DNA from 4 places in the Streptomyces sp. NPDC056600 genome. Region 2 is predicted to be linked to each of the others. Evidence: predicted binding sites of a transcription regulator. Region 2 holds the regulator's gene; each other region holds the start of a gene.

Region 1 (4,207 bases), on a different contig from region 2:
GCCGCGTACTCCAGGGAGAGTTCGTCGCCCTCGCGGTCGCCGAGGTAGGCGTTGACGCCCTTGGTGTAGGCCCGCAGGTACTTCTTGGTGGAGGCCGACAGCTCCTTGTCGTACTCCTGCTGCGCGACGCGGCGCCAGCCGAGGGTGCGCAGGAACGCGTCGGTGCCGACCTGGCTCGCGCCGAACATCTCGGAGAGCCGGCCCGCGGTCAGGTGGCGGCGCACGTCCATCTCGTAGAACCGGTCCTGCGCCTGGACGAATCCCTGCGCCATGAACAGGTCTTCCTCGGAGTCGGCGTAGACGTGCGGCACGCCCTGGCCGTCGCGCCGGACCTCGACCGGGCCGGACAGGCCCTTGAGGGTCAGCGACCCGCTGGTCTGCGGGAACGAGGCACGGACGGTGCTGACCGTCCAGTACCCGCCGTAGACCAGGCCGCCTATGAGCGCGAGGACGACGAGAAGGACCAGGAGTCGGGCTTTGCGCCCCTTCTTCCTGCCGGACTTGCCGGGCTGCTGACCGGAAGAGGCGGTGGTGTTGGGGGGCATCGCTGTCCTTGCTGTCCTCACGCGAGCGGCGGGGCGGGCGGTGGTCAGTTCTGGGCGCGGCGGCGTGGCCCGACGTCGCGCTGGAGCAACGATAGGCGCACGGGGCGCGGCGGCTTGACGCGGCGTCTGTGAAGCCGTGGCATCAGGCGAGCGGGGTGTCCAGGGTGTCCCGTTCGTCCCGATGCGGCGTCCGGCGGGAGCCTTCGCCGGGGCGCGGAGTGGCGAAAGCGCGTCAAGAAAACGTCAAGAGTTAGGTAAGGTAACGAAAGACCTGCCGATGCCGTCCCGTGCGCACACGGGGCCGTTCGCAGCACCTCGGAGGGAAGGGAAGGGGCGCCAACTGTCTGTCGACCACCTCAACCAGCTTCTGCTCGGCGCCTCGCTCGTCCTCCTGGTGGCCGTGGCCGCCGTGCGCGTGTCCTCACGCAGCGGACTTCCGAGCCTCCTCATCTACCTAGGCATCGGCATCGGGCTGGGCTCCGACGGCATCGCCGGCATCGAGTTCGACAACGCCGCGCTGACCCAGGTCATCGGCTACGCGGCCCTGGTCGTGATCCTCGCCGAGGGCGGACTGGGCACCAAGTGGGGCCAGATCAAACCGGTGCTGCCGTCCGCCGCCGTGCTGGCCTCGGCCGGCGTCGCGGTGAGCGTGACAGTCACCGCCATGGCCGCCCACTACCTGGCCGGGCTGGAGTGGCGGCAGGCGCTCATCGTGGGCGCGGTGGTCTCCTCGACCGACGCGGCGGCGGTCTTCTCCGTGCTGCGCCGCATCCCCCTGCCGTCCCGCATCACCGGCACCCTGGAGGCCGAGTCGGGCTTCAACGACGCCCCGGTGGTCATCCTGGTCGTCTCCTTCTCCACCGCCGGGCCGTTCGAGCACTGGTACCTGCTGCTGGCGGAGATGGCGATGGAGCTGGCGATCGGCGCGGCCGTGGGCCTGGCGGTCGGCTGGCTGGGCGCCTGGGGGCTGCGGCGGGTCGCGCTGCCCGCCTCCGGCCTCTACCCCATCGCCGTGATGGCGATGGCGGTGACGGCCTACGCGGCGGGCGCCATCGCGCACGGCAGCGGCTTCCTCGCGGTCTACCTGGCGTCGATGGTGCTGGGCAACGCCCGGCTGCCGCACCACCCGGCCACCCGCGGCTTCGCCGACGGGCTCGGCTGGATCGCGCAGATCGGCATGTTCGTGCTGCTCGGCCTGCTGGTCAACCCGCGGGAGCTGGGCGACGACATCCTGCCCGCGCTGGTGATCGGCCTGGTCCTGACCATGGTGGCGAGGCCGCTGAGCGTGATCGCCTGCCTGTCGCCGTTCCGGGTGCCCTGGCAGCAGCAGGCGCTGATGTCGTGGGCCGGTCTGCGGGGCGCGGTGCCGATCATCCTGGCCACCATCCCGATGGTGGCCGGGGTGACGGGCAGCCGCCGGATCTTCAACATCGTCTTCGTGCTGGTCGTGGTCTACACGCTGATCCAGGGGCCGACACTGCCCTGGCTGGCCCGCAAGCTGCGCCTGGGCGACGACAGCGAGGCCTCCGACCTGGGCATCGAGTCCGCGCCGCTGGAGCGGCTGCGCGGGCACCTGCTCTCGCTGACCGTGGACAGGGACTCCCGGATGCACGGCGTCGAGGTCGGCGAGCTCCGGCTGCCGGTGGGCGCCTCGGTCACCCTGGTGGTCCGGGCCGGCGCCTCCTTCGTGCCGTCGCCCGCCACGGTGCTCCAGCGGGGCGACGAGCTGCTGGTGATCGCCACCGACCAGGTGCAGGACGCCGCCGAGCGGCGCCTGCGGGCGGTGGCCCGGGGCGGAAAGCTGGCCGGGTGGCTGGGTACGTCGGGGGCGGCCCGGTAACTCCGGCCGCGGCGGACCGGGGGGCCGGGGTGGTGCCCGTGGCGCTTTCCGTGGTGGTCCGCGCGGGGATAGTGGCACTTCCCGCGGTGGTCCGCGCGGGGATCGCGGCGCTTTCCGCGGTGGTCCGCGCAGTGGTTTCGGTCACCGGACGGGGTGCGGCAGTGGACTGACGGCGAGGAATGCGTCAAGATGGATCGTCGTTAGCACTCATTGAGTGAGAGTGCCAGGAGGAAGACAGTGCCGACCTACCAGTACCAGTGCACCGCGTGCGGCGAGGGCCTCGAGGCGGTGCAGAAGTTCACCGATGACGCTCTGACCGAGTGCCCGAACTGCCAGGGCCGCCTGAAGAAGGTGTTCTCGGCCGTCGGCATCGTCTTCAAGGGCTCCGGGTTCTACCGCAACGACAGCCGCGGCTCCTCGTCGAGCAGCTCCCCGGCCGCGAAGTCCGGCTCCTCGAGCAGCGGCTCGAGCTCGTCGGCCTCGTCCTCCTCCTCGACGTCGGGTTCGTCCACGTCGTCGACGTCGGCCCCCGCCGCCTCGTCGGCGCCGGCCTCGACCTCCTCGTCGAGCAGCAGCTCGGCCGCCTGACCCACACCTCGCGGGCCCCGCTCCGCTCCCGGTCGTCACCGGGAGGAGGCGGGGCCTTCGCGTGTCATGAGGGCATGGCTGGTCCGGGGCGGTGTGCGGGGCAGCGCAGGGGGGCGGTGTGCGGGGCCGGACGGTGAGCTGCGGTGGCCGGGCCGTGTCGGTCCCCGCGAGGAAGGGCCTAAGGTTCGGGCCATGGTGAACACGGTGAGCGCCGAGATCGGCGTGATCGGCGGGTCCGGCTTCTATTCGTTCCTCGACGACGTGACCGAGGTCGCGGTCGAGACCCCCTATGGGCAGCCCAGCGACTCGTTGTTCGTCGGCGAGATCGCCGGCCGCCGGGTGGCGTTCCTGCCCCGGCACGGGCGCGGGCACCACCTGCCGCCGCACCGCATCAACTACCGGGCCAACCTCTGGGCGCTGCGGTCGGTGGGCGTCCGGCAGGTCCTCGGCCCCTGCGCGGTCGGCGGCCTGCGGCCCGAGTACGGGCCGGGCACGCTGATGGTGCCCGACCAGCTGGTGGACCGCACCAAGTCCCGGGCCGGCAGCTACTTCGACGGGCTCCCGCTGCCCGACGGCACCGTCCCCAACGTCGTCCACGTCTCCCTCGCAGACCCCTACTGCCCCGCCGGACGGGCCGTCGCCCTCAAGGCGGCGCGCGGTCGCGACTGGGAGGCCGTCGACGGCGGGACCCTGGTGGTGATCGAGGGGCCCCGCTTCTCCACCCGCGCCGAGTCCCGCTGGCACGCCGCCCAGGGCTGGTCCGTGGTCGGCATGACCGGGCACCCCGAGGCCCCGCTCGCCCGCGAACTGGAGCTCTGCTACACCTCGCTGACCCTGGTCACCGACCTGGACGCGGGCGCCGAGACCGGTGAGGGCGTCTCCCACGAGGAGGTGCTCCAGGTGTTCGGCGCCAACGTGGACCGCATGCGGGACGTCCTGTTCGACGCGGTGGCGGCGCTCCCGGCGTCCGACGCGCGCACCTGCCTCTGCGCCGGTGCGCTGGGCGCCCAGGACCCGGGCTTCGCCCTCCCGTAGCTCTGGGGCCTTGTAGCTCTGGAGCCCTTTGGCCCTATAGCTCCTCAGCCCCGTGGCCCTGGCGTCTTCTCCCCGGTCTTCACTCTCCCGAGTGAGCTGTGGACGAGGGTTCGCCGAGGGTTGTCCACAGCCTCCGGCAGGGGTTGCGGAAATGGGTCAGCGTGGGCCCATGAACGTGAACGTCACGAACACCTGCGCC
Region 2 (4,207 bases):
GGTGGTTCTCGAGGCGGGACGCGGCCCGGCGGCGGGTCGGCTGTTGCCCTCGCACCTGATCACGCTGGTGGTCGAGGTGGTCTCCCGGACCAGCGTCGACCGTGACTACGGCGTGAAGCGGCTGATCTACTCGGCGGGCGGAGTCCCGGCCTACCTGATCATCGACCCGATCATGGCGCACTGCGTGCTGTACACCGAGCCGACCGGACGGGGCGAGGACGCCGACTACCAGGTGCAGCGGATCACCAAATTCGGCGATCCGCTGCCGGTGGGCCCGCTGGGGATCGAACTGGAGACGGCGGAGTTCGGGGCGTACGAGGGGGTCAGGCCTCACTCCCGGCCGTGACGAAGTCGATCAGTTCCTCGACGCGGCCCAGGAGCTCGGGCTCCAGGTCCTTCCAGCCGCGGACCCGGGAGAGGATGTGACGCCAGGCGGCGCCGGTGTTGTCGGGCCAGCCGAGGGCGCGGCAGACGCCGGTCTTCCAGTCCTGGCCGCGGGGGATCACCGGCCAGGCCTCGATGCCCAGCGCGGAGGGCTTCACGGCCTGCCAGACGTCGATGTAGGGGTGGCCGACCACCAGGGCGTGGTCGCTGGTGACGGCCTCGGCGATGCGCCATTCCTTGGAGCCGGGCACCAGGTGGTCGACCAGGACGCCCAGCCGCGCGTCGGGGCCCGGGGCGAACTCCTCGACCACGGCCGGCAGGTCGTCCACGCCCTCCAGGTACTCCACGACCACGCCCTCGACGCGCAGGTCGTCGCCCCACACCTTCTCGACCAGCTCGGCGTCGTGCCGTCCCTCGACGTAGATGCGCCCCGCGCGGGCCACCCGCGCCCGCGCGCCGGGAACCGCGACGGAGCCGGAGGCGGTGCGCGAAGGGCGCTTCGGGGCGGCCGCGGCGGCGCGGACCAGGGTCACCGGGCGGCCCTCCAGCAGGAAGGCGGCCGGGGCCAGCGGGAAGACGCGGTGCTCGCCGTGCCGGTCCTCCAGGGTGACCGTGCCGGCCTCGCAGCCCACCACGGCCCCGCAGAACCCGGTGGCGGGGTCCTCCACGACCAGACCGGGCTCCGCGGGAACCTCGGGTACCGGCTTGGGCTTCTTCCACGACGGCGTGAGGTCGGGGGAGTACTGGCGCATTCGGCTGACGATAGGAGAAACGGCGGGGCTCGCCCAGGCGACACGCCCTCACGCCGCCGCCCGCCGCCTCACCAGGCCGTGCCGAACCTCCGGGACAGCTCCTCCCGCTGCCGCCGCACGAAGGCGGCGTCCACCACCGCCCCGTGCCCGGGCACGTAGAGCGCGTCCTCGCCGCCCAGCTCCAGCAGCCGGGTGAGGGCCGCCGCCCAGCGCGAGGGCACCGCGTCCTCCCCGGCCTGCGGTTCGCCGGACTCCTCGACCAGGTCGCCGCAGAAGACCACCGGGCGCGGCCCCGGCACCAGGACCGCGAGGTCGTGCGCGGTGTGGCCCGGCCCCATGGCGGCCAGCACCGGGCGGACGCCGCCGCCCAGCTCCAGCACGTGGTCGTGGTGCACCTCGTGCCGGGGCACGGTCAGCGCCTCCAACGCCGTGTCCGCCGCTTGCGGGGTCAGGCCGTTCGCCACCGCGTCGGCCCGCAGGGCGTCCCGCCCCTCGGCGGAGGCCAGCAACGCGCCGCAGCCGACCGCGGCGTGCACCTCCGCCCCGGCGAACACCCCGGCGCCGAACACGTGGTCGAAGTGAGGGTGGGTGAGGGCCACATGCGTGACGCGCCGCCCCGCCCCCAAGGACTGCTCCGCCTCCTGGCGGATCCGCGTGCCCTCCGCCACACTCGAGCCCGCGTCCACCAGCAACGCCCCGTCGGGCCCGGCCACCAGGCCCACCGTGCAGTCCCAGACGGGCAGCCGCAGCCGCCCCACACCGGGGGCCAGCGCCTCCCAGCCGAGACTTTCCCCTCCATCAGGGGCTTCCCAGGTCACGCTCATGGGGCGACGCTATCGGGACCGCACGGCGACCGCCCTTGCCCGCGCCGTACCCTCCGGCCGTACACTGACTGGTAATGACTGGCACTCGCGCAAGCAGAGTGCCAGTCGACGCAAGGGGCAGAAGCGGTGAGGCCGAGCCGACATCCGGAGGTGTGCGCGATGCTGAGTGAACGCAGGCTGCAGGTGTTGCGCGCCATCGTCCAGGACTACGTCGGGACCGAGGAGCCGGTGGGCTCCAAGGCCCTCACCGAGCGGCACAGCCTCGGTGTGTCCCCCGCGACGGTGCGCAACGACATGTCCGCGCTGGAGGAGGAGGGCTACATCGCCCAGCCCCACACCAGCGCGGGGCGGATCCCCACCGACAAGGGCTACCGGCTCTTCGTCGACCGGCTGGCCGACGTGAAGCCGATGACCCAGCCCGAGCGGCGCGCCATCCAGAACTTCCTGGACGGCGCCGTCGACCTCGACGACGTGGTGGCCCGCACGGTGCGGCTGCTGGCGCAGCTGACCCGGCAGGTCGCGGTCGTCCAGTATCCGTCGCTCACGCGTTCGGCGGTGCGGCATGTGGAGCTGCTGGCGCTCGCGCCGGCCCGGGTGATGCTGGTGCTGATCACCGACACCGGCCGGGTCGAGCAGCGCCTGATCGACTGCCCCGCCCCGATCGGCGAGAACACCCTCGCCGACCTCCGCGCCCGGCTCAACAGCCGGGTCACCGGGCGCCGGTTCACCGACGTCCCGCTGCTGGTGCAGGACCTGCCGGAGGCCTTCGAGCAGGAGGACCGCTCCACGGTGGCGTCGGTGCTCGCCACCCTGCTGGAGACGCTCGTCGAGCGGACCGAGGAGCGGCTGATGATCGGCGGCACCGCCAACCTGACCCGCTTCACACATGATTTTCCCCTCACCATCCAGCCCGTCCTGGAGGCGCTCGAGGAGCAGGTCGTGCTCCTCAAGCTCCTTGGCGAGGCTCAGGATTCGGCCATGACCGTCCGTATCGGTCATGAGAACGAGTACGAGGGACTCAACTCCACGTCCGTCGTGTCGGTGGGCTACGGTTCGGGCGGCGAGGCAGTCGCCAAGCTCGGCGTGGTCGGACCGACCCGCATGGATTACCCGGGAACGATGGGAGCAGTACGCGCAGTGGCACGGTACGTCGGACAGATCCTGGCGGAGTCGTAAGTGGCCACGGACTACTACGCCGTACTCGGCGTGCGCCGCGACGCGTCCCAGGACGAGATCAAGAAGGCGTTCCGGAGGCTCGCCCGCGAGCTGCACCCGGACGTCAATCCCGATCCGAAGACGCAGGAGCGGTTCAAGGAGATCAACGCCGCCTACGAGGTGCTCTCGGACCCGCAGAAGAAGCAGGTCTACGACCTCGGCGGCGACCCGCTCTCCCAGGCCGGCGGCGCCGGCGCGGGTGCGGGCGGCTTCGGGGCCGGCGGCTTCGGCAACTTCTCCGACATCATGGACGCCTTCTTCGGCACGGCCTCGCAGCGCGGACCGCGCTCGCGGACCCGCCGCGGCCAGGACGCCATGATCCGGCTGGACGTCGAGCTGACCGAGGCGGCCTTCGGGACCACCAAGGAACTCCAGGTCGACACGGCCGTGGTCTGCAAGACCTGTCACGGCGAGGGCGCCGCCCCCGGCACCTCGGCGCAGACCTGTGACATGTGCCGCGGCCGCGGCGAGGTGTCCCAGGTGACGCGGTCCTTCCTCGGCCAGGTCATGACCTCGCGGCCCTGCCCCCAGTGCCAGGGCTTCGGCACGGTCGTGCCCAACCCGTGCCCCGAGTGCGCGGGTGACGGCCGGGTGCGCTCGCGCCGGACGCTGACCGTGAAGATCCCCGCCGGTGTGGACAACGGCACCCGGATCCAGCTGGCCGGCGAGGGCGAGGTCGGCCCGGGCGGAGGCCCGGCCGGCGACCTGTACGTCGAGATCCACGAGCTGCCGCACGAGACGTTCCAGCGGCGCGGGGACGACCTGCACTGCACGGTGACGATCCCGATGACGGCGGCGGCGCTCGGCACCAAGGTGCCGCTGGAGACGCTCGACGGCCTCGAGGAGGTCGACATCCGTCCCGGCACGCAGTCCGGGCAGTCGATCCCGCTGCACGGGCGCGGCGTCACCCACCTGCGCGGCGGCGGGCGCGGCGACCTCATCGTGCACGTCGAGGTGCTGACGCCGACGAAGCTGGACCCGGAGCAGGAGCGGGTGCTGCGCGAACTGGCCAAGCTGCGCGGGGAGGAGCGG
Region 3 (4,207 bases), on a different contig from region 2:
GGTGGGCGCGAGGTGGGCGGCGGGGGCCGCTGCGGGGAATGCGCGGCGGTAGCCATGGCCGAGGGGCGGCGGGGCCCGTCGCCCGCGCTGCCCGCGCGGGGCGCCCTTTCCCGCGCGGGGCGCGGCTAGGGCGGGGAGGGTGGCGCCGTGCCGCAGGGCGTGACCGTCTGCCTCCCGCGGAGGGTGCCGGCGGTGATCCACGGGGCCTGATCCCCGGCGCCGGGTGGTGACGCCGTCGTCCGGTACCCGACGCCGCTCCGGCGCGCCACGGCCGCTCCGACGGCCGCTCCGGTGCCCGACGGGCCGTCCCGGGCATCGGGGGCCGGCGGCAGGTCTCAGCGGGGGAGCGGGTGCCCCAGGAGCATCGTGGGGGCGCCCGCGACCCGGGTCAGGAAGACCGTGACCGCGTTCCGCCCCTGCGGCTTGGGAAGCGCCTTGCGGCGCAGCTCCTCCGGCTCGACCGCCGACCCGCGCTTCTTCACGGTGAGCGTGCCGACCTGCCGCTCCCGCAGGAGGGCCTTCAGCTTCTTGACGTTGAAGGGCAGCGTGTCGGTGATCTCGTACCCCGTGGCGTACGCGGTGGGCCGCGGCTCGTCGGCGGTGACGAAGGCGATGGTCTCGTCGATCAGCCCGCCGCCGACCTCCTCGGCGACCTCGGCGACCAGGTGCGCGCGGATCACCGCGCCGTCCGGCTCGTACAGGTACCGGCCGACCGGCCGGACCTCCGGGTCGGGCAGCCCCCGGCCGAGCAGCCGGCGCGGGCCGGGCAGCAGCGTGGCGCACACCGCGCCCGGGCGGGCCGTCTCGCCGAACCAGAGGACCGCCTCCTTGACGTCACCGCCGTCCGAGATCCACTCCGCCTCGGCGTCCTCGGGCACCGCCTCGTGCGGGATGCCGGGGGCCACCTTCAGCGCGGCGGCCCGCGAGGCGCCGCGGGCGGCCCCGACCGCCCAGGAGAGCGGCGGGGAGTAGGCCTCCGGGTCGAAGATCCGGCCCCGGCCGCCGCGGCGCGCCGGGTCCACGAAGACGGCGTCGTACGGGGCGGTGTCGATCTCGGTGACGTCGGCCTCCCGCACCTCGATCAGGCCGGCCAGGCCCAGCGCCTCCGCGTTGGCCCGGGCGACGGCGGCGGTCAGCGGGTCGCGGTCGACGGCCAGGACGCGGACGCCGGCCCGCGCCAGCGCGATCGCGTCGCCGCCGATCCCGCAGCACAGGTCGGCGACGGACCGCACGCCGAGCCCGGCGAACCGCGCGGCCCGGTGCGCGGCCACCGAGGCGCGGGTGGACTGCTCGACGCCGTGCGGGGTGAAGAACATCCGCCGGGCGTCGTCCGCGCCGAACTTCGCGGCGGCGCGGTTGCGCAGACGGGCCTGGGCCAGGGCGGACGACACCAGCCCGGGGGAGTGGTCCCGCCGCAGCCTGGTGGCCACGGCCAGCTCCTCGCCAGGCGTCACGTCCCGCACCTCGTCCAGCAGGGCACGGCCCTCGGCGGTCAACAGCGCCGCGAACGCGGCCGACGGATCAGCGGTCTCACTCACCGCCCCATTGTCCCTGCCCGGGGCCGCGGGACGGTCCCCGCCCCGGGGCCGGAGGAGCCTCGCGAGCCGCCCCGCGCACGTCCGACGGGGGCGGGGCTTCACGCAACCCGCCGAGAAATTGGCACTCCGCTTGACCGAGTGCTAACCCCGGTCATAGTCTCAGCCTTGGCACTCGCCCCCGGTGAGTGCCAACACAGCGACGGGCAGGTCCGGCACCCGCGACGACGGATCGACCTGGTCGCCACCTCAGACAGTTAACCCCGTGAGATCTCCGAAGGGGGAGGTCGGATCGTGACGACCGCCAGCTCCAAGGTTGCCATCAAGCCGCTCGAGGACCGCATCGTGGTCCAGCCGCTCGACGCCGAGCAGACCACGGCCTCTGGCCTGGTCATTCCGGACACCGCCAAGGAGAAGCCCCAGGAGGGCGTCATCCTGGCCGTGGGCCCGGGTCGCTTCGAGAACGGCGAGCGCCTGCCGCTCGACGTCAAGGTCGGCGACATCGTGCTCTACAGCAAGTACGGCGGCACCGAGGTGAAGTACAACGGCGAGGAGTACCTCGTCCTCTCGTCCCGCGACGTCCTCGCGGTCATCGAGAAGTAGTTCACCCCGCTTCGCCGAAGCCTGCTCGACAGATGCTCGCTTCCGCCGAAGCCCGCTTCTCCAAGAAGCATCGAGCTGCGCCCCGGACTCCCGCGCCATAAGCCGGGCGCCGGGGCGCAGTTCGCTTTTTCAAGACTTCGTATTGCTCCGACAGACGGCGATACACCGCATTCTCCCGAGAGGGCTGAACCGCTCCCATGGCGAAGATCCTGAAGTTCGACGAGGACGCCCGTCGCGCCCTCGAGCGCGGCGTCAACAAGCTGGCCGACACGGTCAAGGTGACGATCGGTCCGAAGGGCCGCAACGTCGTCATCGACAAGAAGTTCGGCGCCCCGACCATCACCAACGACGGCGTCACCATCGCCCGCGAGGTGGAGATCGAGGACCCGTACGAGAACCTCGGCGCCCAGCTGGTGAAGGAGGTCGCGACCAAGACCAACGACATCGCCGGTGACGGTACGACCACCGCGACCGTGCTCGCCCAGGCCCTGGTCCGCGAGGGTCTGCGCAACGTCGCCGCCGGCGCCTCCCCGGCCGCCCTGAAGAAGGGCATCGACGCCGCGGTGAAGGCCGTGTCCGAGGACCTCCTGGCGACCGCCCGCCCGATCGAGGAGAAGTCCGACATCGCCGCCGTCGCCGCGCTGTCCGCCCAGGACAAGCAGGTCGGCGAGCTCATCGCCGAGGCGATGGACAAGGTCGGCAAGGACGGTGTCATCACCGTCGAGGAGTCCAACACCTTCGGTCTGGAGCTGGACTTCACCGAGGGCATGGCCTTCGACAAGGGCTACCTGTCCCCGTACTTCGTGACGGACCAGGAGCGCATGGAGGCCGTCCTCGAGGACCCGTACATCCTCATCAACCAGGGCAAGATCTCCTCCATCCAGGACCTCCTGCCGCTGCTCGAGAAGATCATCCAGTCGAACGCCTCGCGTCCGCTGCTGATCATCGCCGAGGACGTCGAGGGCGAGGCCCTGTCGACCCTGGTCGTCAACAAGATCCGCGGCACGTTCAACGCCGTCGCGGTCAAGGCCCCGGGCTTCGGCGACCGCCGCAAGGCGATGCTCCAGGACATGGCCGTCCTCACGGGCGCCCAGGTCATCGCCGAGGAGGTCGGCCTCAAGCTCGACCAGGTCGGCCTCGAGGTGCTCGGCTCCGCGCGCCGCGTGACCGTCACCAAGGACGACACCACCGTCGTCGACGGCGCCGGCTCCTCCGAGGACGTCCACGGCCGCGTCGCCCAGATCAAGGCCGAGATCGAGTCCACGGACTCCGACTGGGACCGCGAGAAGCTCCAGGAGCGTCTCGCGAAGCTGGCCGGCGGCGTGTGCGTGATCAAGGTCGGCGCCGCCACCGAGGTGGAGCTGAAGGAGAAGAAGCACCGTCTGGAGGACGCCATCTCCGCGACCCGCGCCGCGGTCGAGGAGGGCATCGTCTCCGGTGGTGGCTCCGCGCTGGTCCACGCCGCCAAGGTCCTCGAGGGCAACCTCGACAAGTCCGGCGACGAGGCCACCGGTGTCTCCGTCGTCCGCCGCGCGGTCGTCGAGCCGCTGCGCTGGATCGCCGAGAACGCGGGCCTCGAGGGCTACGTGATCGTCTCCAAGGTCCAGGAGATGGACAAGGGCCAGGGCTACAACGCCGCCACCGGCGAGTACGGCGACCTGGTGAAGTCCGGCGTCATCGACCCGGTCAAGGTCACCCGCTCCGCCCTGGAGAACGCCGCCTCCATCGCCTCCCTGCTCCTCACGACCGAGACCCTGGTCGTCGAGAAGAAGGAAGAGGAAGAGGCCCCGGCGGGCCACGGCCACAGCCACGGCCACTCCCACTGAGCCACCCCGCTCTCCCACCGAGGCCCGGCCTCCCGCTCCCCGCGGGACGCCGGGCCTCGGCGCGTGGCCGACCTGCGCGTTCCCGAGCTGCGCCGAAGGGGTGATACCAGGCGGAAGCCCGCCACTGACAGCTTCCGTTCGCGGCCGGCTCCCAGGAGAGCTCGGCGTACTCCTGAGCGTGCGGTGGCTGCCCGGCGGCGACGACGACCCGGGTCCGGGGAGTGTCCGGGGGGAACCCGATCA
Region 4 (4,207 bases), on a different contig from region 2:
CCTGGACATCGCCCGCCGCACCGGCGGCGCGGTGGAGGACGTCACGGACGAGGAGGTCGTGGCGGGCATCCGGCTGCTGGCCCGCACCGAGGGCATCTTCGCCGAGACGGCGGGCGGCGTGACGGTCGGCGTCACCCGCAAGCTGATCGAGAACGGTCTGCTGGACCCCACGCTCACCACGGTCGTCCTCAACACCGGCGACGGCCTCAAGACGCTGGACGCGGTGGCCGACCAGGGCCTCACCGCGACCATCCGCCCGAGCCTGGAGTCCTTCCGCGAGGCCGGCCTCGCCTGACGGCCGCCGCCGTCGCCACCCCGGGCCGCGCGGTCCGTCCGTCCCGTCACCCGCTCACCGTCATCGGAGGTCACCCCGCATGAGCGTCACCGTCCGCATCCCCACCATCCTCCGCACCTACACCGGCGGACAGGCCGAGGTGGACGCCGAGGGCGCCACCCTGGGCGAGGTCATCGCCGACCTGGAGAAGAACCACACGGGCATCGCCGCGCGCGTGCTCGACGACCAGGGCAAGCTGCGGCGCTTCGTCAACGTCTACGTGAACGACGACGACGTGCGGTTCGAGCAGGGTCTGGAGACCGCGACGCCCGCGGGCGGCAACGTCTCGATCATTCCCGCGGTGGCCGGCGGCGCCTGACGGCCGCGTATTTCCCGCCCGCCTTTCCGGTGCCGCGTTTCCGGTGCCGCTGACTGGTGCCACCCCCGTGTGCCGCCTTTCCGATACCGGAAAGGCGGCACCGGCGTTTCCACGCACCGCCGCTTTCGCGCGCCGCCCTCTCCCGTTCATAGCGGCTCCATGCCGGCGTCACATCCCGCCGACAAGCGGAAGGGGCGATTCTGCATGATTGGGCGCGGTACAGTTGGGGTACCCCGCGCCGAACTCGGGCCGGGCGCCGACGGGTTCCTGCCTCCCGCACGACAAGAAGCAGCCAAACTGCGCGGGTCGTTTGCGTGGTTCGCTCCTTCTGTCCGCCCCGACTTGCCCTGAATTCCGGCGAAATCTCAGCATATTCCTGGCTGCCCGCCTCCAGAATTGTCGTCGGAATGACCTGTTGCAGAGGGCAGTTGGACAGATACATTCGGCCGCGGTCGACGCGTTCCGGCGCACGCCCGTCGCTCTCGGCGGCGGGTGAGGTCTGACCCGGATCCGCGAAGTGCGGATCTGTGCAAGGGCCAGTAATAGGGGAGTTAGGCATGGCTCAGGGCACCGTCAAGTGGTTCAACGCGGAGAAGGGGTACGGCTTCATCGCGGTCGACGGTGGTGCGGACGTCTTCGTGCACTACAGCGCGATTCAGATGGACGGCTACCGCACCCTCGAGGAAGGCCAGCGGGTCGAGTTCGAGATCTCGCAGGGCCAGAAGGGGCCGCAGGCGGACATGGTCCGACTGGCTGCCGGCTGAACGTCTCGACCGAACATCCTGACGTGACATCGGGCCCGCGGCCCCCTCGGGGGGCCGCGGGCCCCTTGCGTTCCCGGCGACCCTCCCGCGTCGCCCCTCCGCCCCTTGTGCGCCCGGGCCGTCCGGCGCCCAGACGAGGGCTCGCGAGGGTGTCCAGGGGGCGGGAAACGGGAGTGGGATCGGGGGAGTGTCTTGCACTCGCAGGGGGCGAGTGCTAATTATTGCGTTAGCACTCTGAAGGTGAGAGTGACAACGATGGACCGGGTCGGTGAGGTCCGCGTTGCCGTTGGCGGGGAAGGAACCGTCCGGCACGCAGGCCGTCCGTCGCGGGCGCGGGCGCGGTCCGAAGGAATCACCCCCAGTCCTGGGAGGACCACTTCACATGGCCAAGATCATCGCGTTCGACGAGGAGGCGCGGCGCGGCCTCGAGCGCGGCATGAACCAGCTCGCGGACGCCGTCAAGGTGACGCTCGGCCCCAAGGGCCGCAACGTCGTCCTCGAGAAGAAGTGGGGCGCCCCCACGATCACCAACGATGGTGTTTCCATCGCCAAGGAGATCGAGCTCGAGGACCCGTACGAGAAGATCGGCGCCGAGCTGGTCAAGGAAGTCGCCAAGAAGACGGACGACGTCGCCGGCGACGGTACGACCACCGCGACCGTTCTCGCCCAGGCGCTGGTCCGCGAGGGCCTGCGCAACGTGGCGGCCGGCGCCAACCCGATGGCCCTCAAGCGCGGCATCGAGAAGGCCGTCGAGGCCGTCTCCGGCGCCCTGCTCGAGCAGGCCAAGGAGATCGAGACCAAGGAGCAGATCGCCTCCACCGCCTCCATCTCCGCCGCCGACACCCAGATCGGCGAGCTCATCGCCGAGGCGATGGACAAGGTCGGCAAGGAAGGCGTCATCACGGTCGAGGAGTCCCAGACCTTCGGTCTGGAGCTCGAGCTCACCGAGGGCATGCGCTTCGACAAGGGCTACATCTCGGCGTACTTCGCGACCGACATGGAGCGCATGGAGGCGTCGCTCGAGGACCCGTACATCCTCATCGCCAACTCCAAGATCTCCTCGGTCAAGGACCTGCTCCCGCTCCTCGAGAAGGTCATGCAGTCGGGCAAGCCCCTGCTGATCATCGCCGAGGACGTCGAGGGCGAGGCCCTGTCGACCCTGGTCGTCAACAAGATCCGCGGCACCTTCAAGTCCGTCGCGGTCAAGGCCCCGGGCTTCGGCGACCGCCGCAAGGCCATGCTCGGCGACATCGCCATCCTCACGGGCGGCGAGGTCATCTCCGAGGAGGTCGGCCTCAAGCTGGAGAACGCGTCCCTGGACCTCCTGGGCCGCGCCCGCAAGGTCGTCATCACCAAGGACGAGACCACCATCGTCGACGGTGCCGGCTCCGCCGACCAGGTCCAGGGCCGGGTCAACCAGATCCGCGCCGAGATCGAGAACAGCGACTCGGACTACGACCGCGAGAAGCTGCAGGAGCGCCTGGCGAAGCTCGCCGGCGGTGTCGCGGTCATCAAGGCCGGCGCCGCCACCGAGGTGGAGCTCAAGGAGCGCAAGCACCGCATCGAGGACGCCGTCCGCAACGCGAAGGCCGCCGTCGAGGAGGGCATCGTCGCCGGTGGTGGCGTGGCCCTGCTCCAGGCATCCCAGGTCTTCGAGAAGCTGGAGCTCGAGGGTGACGAGGCGACCGGCGCACAGGCCGTGAAGCTCGCGCTCGAGGCCCCGCTGAAGCAGATCGCCGTCAACGCCGGCCTCGAGGGCGGCGTCGTGGTGGAGAAGGTCCGCAACCTCACCCCGGGTCACGGCCTCAACGCCGCGACCGGCGAGTACGTCGACCTGATCGCCGAGGGCATCATCGACCCGGCGAAGGTGACCCGTTCCGCGCTGCAGAACGCCGCCTCCATCGCCGCGCTGTTCCTCACCACCGAGGCCGTCATCGCCGACAAGCCGGAGAAGGCCGCCGCGGCCGCTCCGGGCGGCATGCCGGGCGGTGACATGGACTTCTGAGCCTGACGGCTCGAAGCCCTGACGCACGCGTCACGCAGGAGGGCGGCACCCACCACGGGTGCCGCCCTTCGGCGTTCTCGCGGACCGGCCGGGAGCTCAGCCGCCCGGGCCCGAGGAGAGCCAGGTGGCCGCCGCCGCGAGCTCCGCCGGGTCTTGGGGCTCCAGGGCGTGCAGCCGCTCCGGGCGGCGCAGCAGGCGCCGGTACGCCGGGTCGCCGGCCGCGGAGGCGAGCAGCCAGCCGGTCAGCGCGTGCGGGTCCCGCGGATCGCCTCGCAGCACGTCCTCGTAGCGGGCGCGCGCCGTTCCGTGGGCGCCGAGGACCAGGTGGGTGTCGGGGTCCTCGGCGGGCTCCGCGGGCGGCGTGCGGTACAGCGGGAGCAGGGCGTCGGTCCAGAACGGCCCCGGGGCGAGGTGCGCCCGCCAAGGGCCCGGTGACGGTGCCGGGCGGCCGGCCCGCCGCTCACATCGCAGCAGCGACCGTTCCTCGTCCCCGCACCGCAGGTTGCGCAGCCGCCACTCGACCAGGTTGGCCCGCGCCGCGGCCCCGGCGCGGCGGGCGGCGTCGGGGGCGACGGGCTCGCGCAGCCAGCCGTCCAGCGTGCCGGCCAGCCCGTGCGTCAGCAGCCGTCCGACGTCGGTGAGCCGCGCCTCGGTGCGCAGCGTCCGCAGCGCCAGCCGGCACTGCAGCCGCAGCAGGGCGAAGGTGAACGCGGCGAGCGCGGGGTCCGCCCCGCCGTCGTGGAGCCGCTCCCGCCAGAAGCCCGCCACGCCGGTGAAGGCGTAGA

The links. The regulator HrcA, encoded in region 2, represses chaperone genes, less so after heat shock. The targets are predictions, from matches to a motif close to TTNGCACTCNGNNNNNCNGAGTGCNAA.
Region 1: ACFRAV_RS03375 (FmdB family zinc ribbon protein) is a predicted target of HrcA. The motif match lies at 2,586-2,612, and genes of this name have one in related genera.
Region 3: groES (co-chaperone GroES) is a predicted target of HrcA. The motif match lies at 1,657-1,683, and genes of this name have one in related genera.
Region 4: groL (chaperonin GroEL) is a predicted target of HrcA. The motif match lies at 1,644-1,670, and genes of this name have one in related genera.

Annotation. Positions count from the first base shown of each region.
Region 1 covers NZ_JBHTVQ010000004.1:28,971-33,177, reverse strand. The annotation lists gene ACFRAV_RS03385 (penicillin acylase family protein) at 1-545, opposite strand, end outside; gene ACFRAV_RS03380 (potassium/proton antiporter) at 823-2,385, shown strand; gene ACFRAV_RS03375 (FmdB family zinc ribbon protein) at 2,623-2,973, shown strand; gene ACFRAV_RS03370 (S-methyl-5'-thioadenosine phosphorylase) at 3,166-4,008, shown strand; gene ACFRAV_RS03365 (hypothetical protein) at 4,178-4,207, shown strand, end outside.
Region 2 covers NZ_JBHTVQ010000093.1:7,024-11,230, reverse strand. The annotation lists gene ACFRAV_RS29505 (Uma2 family endonuclease) at 1-346, shown strand, start outside; gene ACFRAV_RS29500 (DUF3097 domain-containing protein) at 324-1,136, opposite strand; gene ACFRAV_RS29495 (MBL fold metallo-hydrolase) at 1,205-1,960, opposite strand; gene hrcA (heat-inducible transcriptional repressor HrcA) at 2,120-3,136, shown strand; gene dnaJ (molecular chaperone DnaJ) at 3,137-4,207, shown strand, end outside.
Region 3 covers NZ_JBHTVQ010000022.1:34,938-39,144, reverse strand. The annotation lists gene ACFRAV_RS13845 (methyltransferase domain-containing protein) at 336-1,538, opposite strand; gene groES (co-chaperone GroES) at 1,830-2,138, shown strand; gene groL (chaperonin GroEL) at 2,336-3,964, shown strand.
Region 4 covers NZ_JBHTVQ010000016.1:23,023-27,229, reverse strand. The annotation lists gene thrC (threonine synthase) at 1-295, shown strand, start outside; gene ACFRAV_RS10960 (MoaD/ThiS family protein) at 375-653, shown strand; gene ACFRAV_RS10955 (cold-shock protein) at 1,211-1,417, shown strand; gene groL (chaperonin GroEL) at 1,800-3,422, shown strand; gene ACFRAV_RS10945 (aKG-HExxH-type peptide beta-hydroxylase) at 3,519-4,207, opposite strand, start outside.